2 regions of the Undibacterium sp. KW1 genome follow, and region 2 is predicted to be linked to the other one. Evidence: riboswitches for the same ligand, from Rfam matches in the RefSeq annotation. Region 2 holds a riboswitch; the other holds the start of a gene.
The links. A riboswitch is a leader RNA that binds a small molecule or an ion and turns the genes downstream of it on or off. The one in region 2 is predicted to bind cobalamin.
Positions count from the first base shown of each region.

Region 1: another riboswitch for cobalamin. It lies ahead of UNDKW_RS09055 (TonB-dependent receptor domain-containing protein); the one in region 2 lies ahead of UNDKW_RS18505 (CoA-acylating methylmalonate-semialdehyde dehydrogenase).

Region 1 covers NZ_AP018439.1:2,038,228-2,045,721, forward strand. The annotation lists gene UNDKW_RS09030 (diacylglycerol kinase) at 1-150, shown strand, start outside; gene cobT (nicotinate-nucleotide--dimethylbenzimidazole phosphoribosyltransferase) at 468-1,502, shown strand; gene UNDKW_RS09040 (adenosylcobinamide-GDP ribazoletransferase) at 1,544-2,311, shown strand; gene UNDKW_RS09045 (histidine phosphatase family protein) at 2,313-2,861, shown strand; gene UNDKW_RS09050 (PilZ domain-containing protein) at 2,917-3,261, shown strand; cobalamin riboswitch at 3,367-3,605, shown strand; gene UNDKW_RS09055 (TonB-dependent receptor domain-containing protein) at 3,785-5,647, shown strand; gene UNDKW_RS09060 (iron ABC transporter permease) at 5,833-6,843, shown strand; gene UNDKW_RS09065 (ABC transporter ATP-binding protein) at 6,843-7,494, shown strand, end outside.
Region 2 covers NZ_AP018439.1:4,139,816-4,147,309, reverse strand. The annotation lists gene UNDKW_RS18515 (enoyl-CoA hydratase) at 1-462, opposite strand, end outside; gene UNDKW_RS18510 (acyl-CoA dehydrogenase family protein) at 459-1,619, opposite strand; gene UNDKW_RS18505 (CoA-acylating methylmalonate-semialdehyde dehydrogenase) at 1,868-3,379, opposite strand; cobalamin riboswitch at 3,661-3,901, opposite strand; gene UNDKW_RS18500 (hypothetical protein) at 4,002-4,796, shown strand; gene UNDKW_RS18495 (hypothetical protein) at 4,843-5,325, shown strand; gene UNDKW_RS18490 (putative quinol monooxygenase) at 5,388-5,696, shown strand; gene UNDKW_RS18485 (hypothetical protein) at 5,829-6,611, shown strand; gene fdhF (formate dehydrogenase subunit alpha) at 6,709-7,494, opposite strand, start outside.

The sequences.
Region 1 (7,494 bases), 2.1 Mb from region 2:
GCGATTGAAGCCGTGGTAGATCGCGTCTCGCTGGAACGCCATACTTTGTCCAAGAACGCCAAGGACTTTGGTAGTGCCGCTGTCTTGCTGACAGTGTTGATAGCGCTGGCAACCTGGGTAGTCATTTTGCTTGACCGCTTTTATTATTGATTATGACGAAACTGTCCATGCTATTACTGCTATTGATTGCGATCAGGGTAGTGCTGGATTTGTTTTATTTTTTGAATAAAAAACCTGTTGCATATTTGTATCTCGCGTATTTTTTCCTATATTTGATCGCCGCCGCATTCATGTTGTTGATTGATGGATTGGACATGTGGGTGATTTTGTCGCTGGCAATTTCTGCTTTTAGCTTGATGCAGTTTGTATGGATGCGAAATAAGAAAATCGATGGAATAGCTAGCCATTAATAAATGATCGTTGAGCCCGTTTATTGCAAAAATGCGTCATTACTTCGAATGCTGTATATGAATAAAAAAATATCTGCGACAAGCCATCCTGCACTGGAAGTACAGCTCGCCGCTGCCATCAACAACAAGACCAAGCCCTTGGGCAGTCTTGGCCGTCTTGAGCATCTGGCGGCGCAAATAGGTTTGATACAGCAAAGCACACAGCCGGAGTTGCGTGAGCCTGCCATCGTCGTCTTTGCTGGCGATCATGGCGTTGTGGCTGAGGGTATTTCTGCTTTTCCTCAGGACGTGACCTGGCAGATGGTAGAGAATTTCCTGGCCAATGGTGCGGCGATCAATGTCTTTGCAAGGCAGAATGGCATCGCTCTGCATGTGGTGGATGCCGGGGTCAATCATGAATTTGGCCCGCGTGAAAAACTGCTGAGCATGAAAGTCGCCAATGGCACGCGCAATTTTGCCAAAGAACCGGCAATGACTGCTCCTCAATGTCAGGCCGCCATGCAAAATGGTGTTGAACTAGTCGCCAGCTTGTCTGGCAATGTGCTGGGGTTTGGTGAGATGGGCATAGGCAACACCACGGCTGCAGCTGCACTCATGCACAAGCTGACGGGTGTTCCTGTTGCGGATTGCGTAGGTGCAGGCACAGGTTTGTCTGCAGAAGGCATACGCCATAAACAGGCTGTCATTGAAGCTGCGGTGGCCTTGCATGCAAATGTAGAAGAGCCTGCAGATGTGCTGGCTACCTTTGGTGGTTTTGAAATCGCGACCATGGTCGGTGCCATGCTGGCAGCGGCAGAGCGTCGCATGGTCTTGCTGATAGATGGTTTCATCGTGACCAGCGCCTTGCTGGTGGCAGCCAGGATGCAGCCGGCAATACTCGATTACTGTGTGTTCTCACATCAGTCTGACGAAAGTGGCCATGCTCGCATGTTGCAGGCATTGCAGGTCAAGCCTGTGCTGCAACTCGACCTGCGCCTCGGTGAAGGTACGGGGGCAGCGCTGGTTTATCCTATGCTGCAAGCTGCGGTCAATTTTCTGAGCCAGATGGCGACTTTTGCGTCTGCGCAGGTGAGCGAAAAGAGCGGCGACTAGATATTACCCATACTGCGATTACCCATACTGCAGGAGCTGGCTTGCGTCAACTACGTTTATTCTTCATCGCCCTGCAGTTCTTTACCCGCATCCCCATACCAGCCTGGGTAGGGTTTGAGCCTGACTGGTTGCGCCAGTCTTCACGCTATTTCCCGGCAACAGGCTGGATTGTGGGGGCAGTGTGTGCAAGTGTCTATGCAGCCACAGCGCAATTGTGGCCACATGCGGTGGCCGTGGTGCTATCTACTATTGCAGGCATCTTGCTGACAGGCGCTTTTCATGAAGATGGCTTTGCTGATGTCTGCGATGGCTTTGGCGGTGGCATGACGCCAGAGCGCGTCTTGGAAATCATGAAGGATTCACGCGTCGGAGCCTATGGTGCCATAGGTATTTTACTGATGCTGGCCCTGAAGCTGGCTTTACTCAACAGCTTGCCTGCCTCGGCAGTGGTACCTGCCTTGCTGCTCGCACACCCCCTCTCGCGGCTGGCTTCATGCAGCCTGATCTGGCTCATGCAATATGCGCGGCATGAAGGCAAGGCCAAGCCGCTGGCACAGGAGATGAGTAATGGCGAATTTTTCGTCGCCTGTCTGACGGTGCTTTTACCGGGCGCAGCGCTGCTGTACTTCTGTCCTTTTCCATTGTATTCGCTGCTGTTGGCCCTTTGCCTGGTGTTATTGCTGACCTGGCGTATGGCGCGTATGTTCCGGCGCAGGATAGGCGGCTTTACCGGTGATTGTCTGGGGGCTACCCAGCAAGTGGCAGAAGTGGCTATCTACCTGGGTTTGCTGGCTTTTCAGGTGGCCTGATATGCGCCTGCATATACTCCGGCACACCAAACCGCGAATAGCAGAAGGTCTGTGCTATGGGCAAACAGATGTTGATGTCTTTGATGCCGACTGTGTTTCACTGGCGCAGCAATTGTCCAGTCAATTGCAAACAGGCTTACCAGTATTTTCCAGCCCTTCGCAACGTTGTGCCAGGCTGGCCAGCTTGTTGCACCCAGAACCTGTATTTGATGAGCGTTTGCAAGAACTCAATTTCGGTGCATGGGAAATGCAAGCCTGGGACGTGATCCCAAGAACCGACATAGATGTCTGGGCTGCAGCTCCCGCCAGCTACAAGCCCGGCGGTGTTGAATCGGCCATAGACCTGGCGCAACGCGTAATAAACTGGCTAAATGATATGCGTGTACTGAATATACCTGAAGCCATTGTTGTTACCCACGCCGGTGTCATACGCATGTTGCTGGCCTGGCAGGCAGGTATGGGGGCCGAGGAACTGGCAGAGCTGGTCTGTGCACAAAACCGCAGTCTTGCCTTTGGTGAATATCAGGAAATACTGGTATTTCATACTTAATGCAGATAGTATTTACGCAAGACTGACAGGTATCCATGTTTCCCATGGTCATTGCATGATAGAACTCAGGAAATCCCCACGCATTACCGTGACATGGCGCGCAGGTGTCAAATTGCCTGACGGCAAACTGGTTCTCGCCAAGCTGGTCAATATATCGGCCGAGGGTGTGCTCTTGCATACGACCGAAAACCTGATACCGCAACGCAGTTACCCCATGTTGATCGAGATTCCCGGTATTTTTCAGGAATCCCAGATTTACAAGGTCAGTTGCAAAGGCACAATCAGGCATGCCATCCTCAGTGGCGAGGTCTATCACGTAGGCATACAACTCTCTGAAATGTCCGAATTGCATACTGAACTGGTGACCGCGTGGATATCCAAGACCGCCCATTTGAGTTGAATTCGGGCACGGCTTGGAGCAAATCTGCTTTGTTTTCAATAAGTTAATAAACTGAGTTGCGTCAGTTTTTAAACCTGCCAAACTTGCGGCTACCCCCATCTGTCTATAGAATGGCGGGGTTTTGGTGCTCGCGGGTATATTCATATCTGCGGTTAAACGGGAAACACTAAGCTCTTGCAAAAGTGTGCTGCCCCCGCAACGGTGTACAAGTTGCTGCGAATTCAGAAGACTTATGTCGCTCATACGCAGCCAGCCATTTTCCAATACCACTGTGCTAAGTGCATGGGAAGGTCAGATGGTGATACTTGTCAGCCCGGATACCGGCCAGAATAAGTGAAGCAATACGGACGGGGAAATTTCGTTAAACAGAAACGCATGCATTGCCGTTGATTGGCATGGTGTGAAATCCTGACAGCACAGGCTGCCTGCGTGGCCCTGTCGCTGACGACTAATTGTCCTTATTGCTTTGTTCAAAGTAGCCTGCGGGGACGTCGGTTACTTGCTCTATTTTTTCTGAAATATCATGACATCTGTATTCAAACCGCTTGCCATTAGTCTGGCCATTGCTGCTGCATTCCCATCCACCTTCGCTTTTGCACAAACTGCTGCTCTAGGCGCTGCTTCCAGCGTGGTGATTACCGCTGGTCGCCAGACCCAGGCCGCCAAGGATGTGTTGGCTGACAACGTCGTTATCACGGCGGAAGACATTGCCAAATCCGGCGCTGCTTCTGTTGTTGATCTCTTGCAACAGCAACGTGGCATAGAAATCGCCCGCAATGGTGGCCCTGGCACGACAGCTTCCGTCTTCATGCGCGGTGGTAACAATGCGCAAAACGTGGTGTTGATTGATGGCGTACGCATCGGTTCCTCCACTACCGGCGGTGCTACCTGGTCTTCCATTCCATTGTCACAGATAGACCGTATTGAAGTCGTGTATGGCCCACTGTCAAGCCTGTATGGTGCTGATGCCATGGGTGGTGTTATTCAGATATTCACCAAAAAAGGTACTGGTGTTCTCTCTCCTACCGTGTCGGCTGGTTTGGGTAGCTATGGCACGCGTAAATTGCAGGCGGGTATCTTTGGTTCTGTGGCCAATAATCTCAGTCTCAGCTTGAATGCTGGCCACGAAGAGAGCGAGGGGTTTTCTGCGACCAAGCCAACAGCGGATTTTGGCTATAACCCTGACAAAGACGGCTACAAACTGGATAGTTTTAATGGCCGTATGGTATGGGAGATCAGCAAGGGTTATGAACTCGGCGCGAGTATTTTGCACAGCCGTAATAATGCACAATATGATTCCGGCTTAAATCGTGAAGACCGTTCAATTTCGACATTGGAAACTATTGCCGTATTTGGTCGTGGCAAGTTTACTGATAATTGGACAGCTTCTCTGCAAGTAGCCAAAGCTACTGACAAAGGGGCAACAGAATCTGTTACCAGCACAAAGTATAGCTACAGCCAGATTAGCACGGTGCAGGATAGTCTGAGCATCCAAAATGACATTCGCATCGGTAAAGACACATTGCAAGTTATTGCAGAAACACGGGAAGAAAACGTCGATACACCTACTTTGGCTCTGAATGGCAAGCGGACGACTAACTCTTTTGCTGCATCTTATGTGTTCAAGCAAGACGCTCATCTGGCCAGTGCCAGCATACGTAATGACCGTAGCTCGCAATACGGCTCCAATACGACTGGCAGCATAGCTTACGGCTATCGTTTCACTGATGCTCTGCGCGTCAATGCCAGTTATGGCACCAGCTTCAGAGCGCCTACTTTCAATGAATTGTATTACCCTAATTATGGTGTTGCCACCAACAAACCGGAAAAAGCAAAGAATGCAGAAATCGGTGCGTATTTTGAGCAAGGTGATACTCAGTTAAGTGCGGTGTACTATCAAAACAAGGCAACTGATCTGTTGATTTCTGCTGGTTCTGCAGATTGTCCAGCAGGTTATACTTTTGGTTGCGCGCGCAACGTCAATAAAGCGACATTGTCTGGTTTGAGTATAGGTGGTAGTACACGCTTTGCTGACTTGACATTGCGTGGTTCCATTGACTTCCAGAATCCTAAAGATGACACAACAGGCAAACGCCTGGCACGCCGCTCCAAACAGCATGGTACTTTTGCCGCAGAATATGCTTTGCCTAGCGCAAAAATTGGTGTGGAAATAATCTTCTCTGGAGAGCGTTTTGATGATGCTGCTAACAGCAGAACTCTTGCTTCCTATCAGTTGCTGAACCTGTATGCTCGCTATGAAATCGCAAAAAATACAACGGTGCTGGCACGCTGGAATAATGCCCTGAACAAGGACTATGAACTGGCAAGAGGCTATGCAACAGCCGGTTCCAATGTATTTGTTGGCGTGAGCTACGGCTTTAAATAAGTCTGGCATTGATGTGATGCGATGTGGCGGATATGGCTGCATCGCCCATCACATCAGCAAGCTGATAAGCTGATGTGCAGGTCTGGTTTTTAAAAGATGCTGCACATCAAAACCTGTTTTACCTTTGGACCAGACTAATGATAGCGTCTTTTTTTTCTGCACGACAGCGCAAGCAATCCCCCAGGATGGCGGTCGCTCAACGTGCCGGGCTGGTTCTCCCTATTCTATTCGCCGCCGCTGTAGGCAGCATATTGATTGCCTGCGTCTGCGGTTCAGTGTCCCTGAGCTTTGCTGAATTATGGCAAGCCTTGCTGGAATTGCTGCGTGGTCCACCAACAACCCTGCCTGGCAGCCTGCTTGATTTGCGCCTGGGACGTGCGCTGACTGGTTTTGTGACCGGTGCCACACTGGCACTGGCTGGCGTCATGATGCAGGCGCTATTACGCAATCCGCTGGCTGATCCTTATGTGCTCGGTATATCCGGTGGCGCATCTGTCGGCGCGCTGGCGACCATCTTGTTTTTCGGTGCATTCTGGCTGGTCGATGTGGCGGCCTTTGCCGGTGCAATTACTGTGGCGCTGTTATTGTTCGGCCTGGCTTACCGCGACTTGCGTGGTGCGGGTAGTACCGATGGCAGTGCACCTATCCTGTTGCTGACCGGCGTCATCGTCGCTACCGGTTGCGGTGCCATCATCACTCTCATGCTGTCGATCGCGCCAGACAGTCGTTTGCGCGGCATGGTGTTCTGGATGATAGGTGATCTGTCGAATACCCAGTCACGTTATCTGCCCTGGTTGATACTTGGTGCCATATTAATGTTCGTCATGCGCAATGCGCGTTCCATCAATGTCGCAGCCATGTATGCCGACAATGCAAGCACCCTGGGTGTCAATATTGGTCGTTTGCGGCAACTGCTGTTTTTATGCTCTGCATTGCTGACGGCGAGTGCGGTCAGCAATGCAGGCAGCATAGGTTTTGTTGGTCTCATCATGCCGCATATCTGCCGCTTTGCCTGGGGGCCGGATCACCGTTTGCTGGCACCTGCTGCGACCCTGGCTGGCGGCTGTTTCCTGGTGTTGGCAGATACAGTGGCTCGTACCGTGGTCGCGCCACAGCAGTTGCCAGTGGGCGTCATTACTGCCCTGGTAGGCGTGCCGATGTTCCTGCTGCAATTGCATCAGTTGCGGAGGCGCTGATGGATATCCGCAACCTGAATTTATCGGTAGGCAAGCGCGTACTGGTGCGTGAACTCAACTGGCAAATACAGCCAGGTGAATGCTGGTGCATCATAGGCCGCAATGGTGCTGGCAAAAGCACCTTGCTGCGTACACTGGCTGGTTTGCGTCCCATAGAAAGCGGGCAGATTTGCCTGCGTGACAAACCGCTGCCAGACTGGTCATTGACAGCGCTTGCGCGTGCGCGTTCTTTCTTGCCGCAGGGCAGGGTGGATGCCTTTGGTTATTCTGCACTGGATACGGTACTTAGCGCCCGTCATCCTTACCAGAATGCGCATTACTGGGAAAACAATGACGACATGGATCTTGCCATGGCTTCCTTGCGTGAAATGGATGTCGCCGATATGGCAGACCGCGATGTGCGCAGCCTGTCTGGCGGTGAAAGACAGCGCGTCGCGATTGCCGCCTTGCTGGCCCAGGATGCCAAATGGATGTTGCTGGATGAACCGGCGAGTGCGCTTGATCTTGGACACCAGGTCAGCGTCATGCAATTGTTTGCCCGCTTGTGCAGTAAAGCAGATGCACAGCAAAACAAGGCCGTCGTCATGGTCAGCCATGACCTCAATATGGCTTATCGCATTGCCACCCATGCTCTGTTGCTGATGGGCGATG
Region 2 (7,494 bases):
CCAGGCCAAGTTTTGCGTGCCGCCAGCGCAGGGCAGCAAGCCGACTGCGGCTTCTGGCAAGGCCATTTGCGCCTGGGTTTCGGCAATGCGCAAATCGCAAGCCAGCGCGCACTCCAGGCCACCGCCCATGGCATAGCCATTGATCGCAGCGATGGAAACACCACGAAAGCGGCTCAGGGTTTCAAATGCTTCGCCAAAGCGGCGTGCCATGTCGAGCGCCACGGCCTTGTCGCCGTCGGCAAACAGCTTCAAGTCTGCGCCTGCTGAAAAGAATTTCTGGCCTGAGCCTGTGATGACGAGGCTATAGATATCTGCATCAGCATTGAGGTCATTGACGAGTTGCGTCAATGCCTGCAAACCCGCTGCCGTCCAGGTATTGGCGGGCGGGTTGGCCAGGGTCACCAGGGCAGTGTGGCCGATGATTTCGCATTGCAGATTGGTGTAGTTAGCATATTTACTCATAAAAATTCCTCGCTTGCGGGTTGGTTTAGCATGTGGCGGGCGACGATGACGCGCATGATTTCATTCGTGCCTTCGAGTATCTGGTGCACCCTGACATCACGCAGGAAGCGCTCCAGCGGGTATTCGCGTATATAGCCGTAACCGCCATGGATTTGCAGGGCTTCATTGCAGACGGCAAAGCCTGTGTCAGTCGCCAGGCGCTTGGCCATGGCGCAATACACTGAGGCATTGTCGGCCTTGCTGTCGAGCTTGCTCGCAGCCAGACGCACCATCTGGCGGCCTGCGACAAGTTCAGTTTGCATGTCGGCCAGCTTGAATTGCAGCACTTGAAAATCAGACAGTTTTTTCTGGAACTGCATGCGCTCGTTCATGTAGTTGTGCGCACTGTTCAGGGCAGATTGCGCCGCGCCGATGGAGCAGGTGGCGATGTTGATGCGGCCACCATCGAGCCCGCGCATGGCGATGCGGAAGCCTTCGCCTTCTTCACCCAGCAAATGGCTGCGCGGCACCCGCACCTGATCAAAATTGACAGTGCGGGTGGGCTGGCTGTTCCAGCCCATCTTGTCTTCTTTCTTGCCATAGCTGATGCCCGGCAAGTCAGCCGGTACCGCAAAGGCCGATATGCCACCCGCACCATCGCCACCGCTGCGCGCCATCACCACCAGCATATTGGTCGCGCCCGCTCCGGAGATAAAAGCCTTGCTGCCATTCAGGACATAGCTGTCACCATCGAGCAGGGCGGTGGTGCGCAGCGAGGCCGCGTCAGAACCTGCACCCGCCTCGGTCAGGCAGTAAGAGGCCAGCTTTTTGCCTGCTGCCAGCCTGGGCACCCATTCCTGCTGCACTTCTGGCGTGGCCCAGTTGGCAATCATCCAGCTCGCCATGTTGTGTATCGTGATGTAAGCCGTGGTGGAAGGGCAGGCGCGTGCCAGCTCTTCAAAAATGATGGCTGCATCCAGCCGCGTCAGGCCCAGCCCGCCCAGTTCTTCTGGCACATACAGCCCGCAAAATCCCAACTCCCCGGCGTGGGCAATCACGTCCAGCGGGAAGTGGGAAGTGGCATCCCAATGAGCGGCTTGCGCCGCCATTTCATGGGCGGCGAAGCTGCGGGCAGATTGCTGGTAGGCGCGCTGGTCTTCACTAAGATCGAAGTCCATATCATCCTAGCCCCGGTAGTTGACCGCTATTAGCAGTCAATGATTGAAGTCGTGTATTTACCATTGCTCACTTTCGTTAAGATTTAGCATGCGGAGAGCGCTACAAGTGCAATTGCACACTTTTCCAGCTCCCTGCCGTTGTTGTTCCTCCTAGCAGACGCTAGTCTGCGTCGTCGTCACGCCTAGCCAGGAAACTGAAAAAATGCACACTTGCACTTGTCCAACTACCGGAGCTAGGATGCCTTCCCTTACTTGAGTGAGATGGTCGTATTCACCTTGCCAGCGCTGACACTGTCATCAAACCAGCGTGCCGTGATGGTCTTGGTCTGGGTATAAAACTGTATGACTTGTTTGCCGTAGGGGCCCAGGTCGCCGAGTTTGGATGCACGCGAACCGGTGAAAGAAAACAGCGGCACAGGCACAGGGATAGGTACGTTGATGCCGATCTGGCCTACATCGATATCTTCTTCAAAGGTACGAGCGGCAGCGCCAGACTGGGTGAACAATGCCGTGCCATTGCCGTTAGGGTTGGCATTGATGATGGCGATGGCGTCTGCCAGCGTATCGGCCTGCATGATGCACAGCACCGGGCCAAAAATTTCTTCTTCATAAATGCGCATGCCAGGTTTGACGCCGGTGAAGACAGTCGGCCCGACGAAATTGCCGTGCTCATAGCCAGCGACCTGCGGCTTGCGACCATCCAGCACCAGGTTGGCGCCTTCGGCCACGCCTTGCGCAATCAGGCTTTCTACCCGCTCTTTGGCGGTGCAGGAAATGACCGGGCCGATATCTGTGCCCGCTTCTGCACCGGCATTGATTTTCAGGCTGCGTGCACGGTCCAGCAATTCTGGCACCCACTGATTGGCTTCACCAACGAGTATCACCACAGACAGCGCCATGCAACGCTGGCCAGCCGCACCAAAGGCCGCACCGGCGAGATTGTTGAGGGTTTGTTCCTTGTGCGCATCGGGCAGGACGATGGCGTGGTTCTTGGCACCCATCATGCACTGCGCACGTTTGCCAGCCAGTGTCGCGCGGTTATACACATGTGTACCTACGCGGGTGGAGCCGACGAAAGACACGGCCTTGATATCAGGGTGGTCGCAAATCGCATTGACGATGTCTTCACCACCATGCACCACATTCAGCACGCCAGGCGGTATGCCAGCCTGCATGGCCAGTTCAGCCAGACGCATGGTGACCATGGGGTCTTGCTCGGACGGTTTCAGGATGAAGGTATTGCCGCAGGCAATCGCCATAGGGAACATCCACAGCGGTATCATCGCAGGGAAGTTGAAAGGGGTAATACCAGCGCACACACCGAGCGGCTGGTTCAGGGTATAGGTATCAACGCCGCTGGCAACGTTGTTGGCGATTTCGCCCATTTGCAGGTTGCCGATATTGGCGGCATGCTCAACCACCTCCAAACCACGGAAGATATCGCCTTCAGCATCGGCCAGGGTCTTGCCTTGTTCGGCTGTCAGCAATGCGGCCAGCTCGGCCATGTTTTCACGTATCAGTTGCTGGTATTTTAAAAAGATGCGGGCGCGTGTGCCTATCGCTGTCTTGCGCCAGGTCTTGAATGCAGCCTTGGCAGCATCAACTGCAGCCTGCATTTCATCTGGCGTGGCAAACGGAACATGGGCCAGCACCTGTTGCGTGGCCGGGTTGATCACATTGCGCCATTGCGTGGATTTGGAGTCTATCAGTTCGCCGTTGATCAGCAGTTTGACGTTGGGAGCCTGGGTAAGAGTAGACATGATGCTTTCCTGAACCTTCCTGATTGCGCACGGACAGACGGCGGGTTTGACCCGCAACAACAGCCGCACTGATGCCTGAAAACAGGATGACTACTGCAAGCAGAAACCTTCCGCAGCAACCATCCTGACCATGGGCATACGCCGTGAGGACGCACACCCGCCACGCACCTTCCGTACGTGACCAGACCTTGGAAAAACAGAGAAAGAACAGTATTGAAGACAGGCACTCGCCCGCCATCAGGCGCGCCATGCCATATCCCAAACACCGCCTTCCGCAATGTTTTTCTCAGCGATCAACAGGCCGGTATCCGGGCTTGCAAGTCTTGTTACATCGCCTTCCCAGTCATGCATGACCAGTGGCGTGGATGATGTAACCGCACTTGCCTACCGTTGCGGAGGCAGCAGGGGCTTAGCGCCCTGAACCCAGACTGCCACCTGCTGGCGACATGGTTCAGGACAACCACTTTCCCGTTTAACACAGCCCAAGAGATTGGGCCGCGCACCTGTTATTTTTAGAATAGCACAAGAATTGACGTTAACGTAAACGTTAATTGGTGAAAAAAATTCAAGATGAAGATAAAATAGGTTTTGCTATTTTGACATTGATCAATTGGAGACCTGAATGAAGCTGCTTTTTACTTGTGTCTTGTTGTCATGGTGCCTGGTGTTTGAAGCCCGGGCAGCTTCTGATGTTGCAGTAACTGAAAATTCTTCAGGAAGCGACCTTATCTTTGTTGGTCAAATAAATGCAAAGTCCGTTAATGATTTCCTTGAGAAGAATAAAGATACCCAGGCGAAAAGCATGATCATTTTTTCGCCTGGGGGAGATGTTTTTTCTGCTTTGAAATTAGCGCACTGGGTTCGTGAGCACGGCCTGGATTTAAGAGTCCGGACCCTGTGCATGTCTGCATGTGCAAACTATGTTTTTCCCGCTGCAAACAGAAAAATCATTGAGCGAGGAGCACTGGTAATCTGGCATGGAGGCATAGAACAAAAAGATGTTCGCGAAGGAATCGCTTATTACGATGCTCTACTTACCAAGACCAAGACTGGTGACAATGCCTTGACTTCAAGTGAAAAGGAATTCCTAACCAATAATCAAATCAAGTATGAAAGTGCAAAAAAAATCAGGCTTATGCAAGCTGAATTATTTTCTCAATTAGGAATAGATGAATATATAACCCGGCTAGGCCAAGAACCGATTTGGTATAAGGTCGATGGCTGGACTGCGACGATAGAGTTGATGAATAAAATGGGTATAAAGAATGTAGAAGCGAACCCCAACTATGCATCGGCAAATTATTTGAAGAGAAATCTGATTGCAAACATACAGTCTGGTGGAGAACCTGTTGTATTTGGTCTGGATAGCGCAGGAAAAATTGTCACCTTGAACCAGATTCCTCCTGAACCTCAATAAAGCTTTTACTTCCAGCCAGATTGGTGCGCTTAAGCGAGAATTTATAATGAGACTGAAAAATACCGCAACTCTCCTGACGCTGGCTGCCAGTGATGATCATGAAAAAATCATTGCAGAGCTTGCCCAGATACTGAAGTTACTCTCGCTGACGCACAAGAAAATAGCACAAACAAACCTGCTCTTGCACTACTTTGAAAGAGCAAAAGAAGAGGGTGGGGAAATCGTCGTCGTTAGTGAAAAAATAGTTGAAATTGATGGGCGAGACAACTCATTTGATGTCTGTGCCAGAAAAATTGCTAAGGCATCGTTACTAACTCTTCAGAGGCGCATGCCCCGGTTGAGATTATGTGCTTTGCAGGTCTTTGATCTCGAAAACCCTGATGTTGCAATAGGCATTGATGATGGAGAGTTGACTGTCAGCTATTGGCAATGGCTGGATGAAGTTAACTATACTGAAGCGCAATTTGCAGCTCATGTATTGGCACTGAAAAATGAATTTAGAAAATATGTGGTCCTTCCTGAGGTTTAGCACAACAGTTTTAGCGAGTACCTTATATAAGCAATTAATGCAAACACAGGACTGAAAGCTCTATGAACACTTTTGCCGTCATCATTAAACACAAAACCCAGCCAGGAAAACGCGACGAAGTGCGCGCTTTCTGGGGAAAACATATGGCCCCGGCTGTTGCGGCCAATCCTGGCCACCTGGCCTATTTCTATTGCTTTGACAATGCTGATCCGGACGTGATTTGTGCGTTTCAGCAATACAGCAGCGCAGAAGCCTCACAGGCATTTTTGCAGACAGCCAGTTATGCTGCTTATCTGGTCGATGTCGAACCTTTGTTATCTGGCCCGCCGCAGGTGACGGCGTTGACGCCGATGTGGGTGAAGAATTCCTGATTTTGACGATCGTATTAACATAGCTAGAGTTCATCATTTTAATCTGCACTTTAAGATGAAATATCGCCTTCCTGCAGGAGATATATATTGAGACGCCAAACAGACTTATCCAACAAAATTAATTTGAATTCCATGAGCATGAAGATATATAAGCAGCTTGTGGTTGCGCTGGTAATGGCAGCATTATCATTTAGTGCAATGGCTGATGAATCTAAACCTGAAAAAAGCAGTACGCCTGCAAAATTCTATTTTTTAGATAATGTTGGTCTTTATTTTGGTGTTATTGATGAAACGGTCAATGACTTTATTTCTGCTGCGGCGGACAAAAAAATAGAGCGTCTATACATTAATTCCCAGGGAGGAGATGCACACTTCGGCATCATTTTTGGACATTGGGTATACGACAATCAGATTGAGGTCGAAGTGCCTAGTTTGTGCATGTCTGCATGCGCAAACTATGTATTTACCGCAGCAAAAACAAAAATAATCAGGCCTTCCGCATTGGTTATCTGGCATGGTAGTGCGGAGCAATGGACTATCAGGGAAATGAATAAGAAGTATGAGGACTATTTGGCGCTTTCTTTAGCTGGGAAAGCGTCCAAGGAGCAAATAGCGTATTTGGATAGTGATAAATTGCGGTATGAGGGTTCCAATCAATTATTGTCTGAACAGCGGCAGTTTTTCAAGAAAATAAATGTCAATGAGTATATAACCAGGCTAGGGCATGAACCTGTCTTTTACAAACGGGTGTGGGTTGCAACAGTCGGTGTAATGAATAAAATGAATATCCAGAATATCTCTGCACCAGAAGGATATGGGAATATTGATTATTTGAAAAAACATCACCCTGACCGTATAGACCGCCTGGTGTCATTTGGCTTGAACAGTGAACACGAAGTCGCGAAGCTGGACTAGTTGGCGCGGCGTATCAGGCATCGTGATCCGGTATTTTCTGTAGTCGCGATAATTTAAGATACATCGTCAAAGGGTAAAAATTTCCCTAATAAAAGTTTCAATACTTATCTTCATCCAAGCCTTTCACCCTCACCGCCGTCACCTTATACTCCGGTGCATGCACCAGGTTGTCACAGTAAGGCGAGGTCAGCGCATTGACGTTCAGGTCTGCGCGGTGGAAGCTGCAAAACAACTGGCCGACTTGCATCTTGTCCGTGATGTGCACAGGCAAGATTGCTATGCCATAGCGGCTGCTGACCTCGGTTTGCTGGCCTTCTGCAAGGTTCAGGCGCCGAGCGTCGACGGGTGAGATGTCGAGGGTGTCGGTGGGTTTGAGTTGCGCATTGGGGGTGCGGTAAGTCATGGTGCCTGCATTGAAGTGATACAGCTCGCGGCCCGTTGTCAGTAGCAGGGGGTAGTCATCATCGCAGACTTCTGCCGTGGGCTGATATGGGATGCAGGCCAGGCTGGCTTTGGGGCCAGCTCCAAAACCTTGCTGGTGCAGGATGGCGGTGCCGGGATGATTGTCGTTGGCAGTCGCGGGGCAGGGCCATTGCAGGCTTTCGTTTTGCAGGCGCTGGTAACTGAGACCGGCGCTGGCGGGCCAGACACTGCGTATTTCATCCCAGATGGCTTGCGGGTCATCGAATATGAAGCCCTGCTCATGGCCCATGTGCCTGGCCAGTTCTGTGATGATCTGCCAGTCCGGCTTTGCCTCACCAGGGCTGGTGACAACCTGCCTGACTCTTTGTACACGGCGGTCGGCATTCATGAAGCTGCCGTCTTTTTCAAACACACTGGCGGCAGGGAAAAAGACATGGCCAACGGCCCTGGCAGTTTCGTT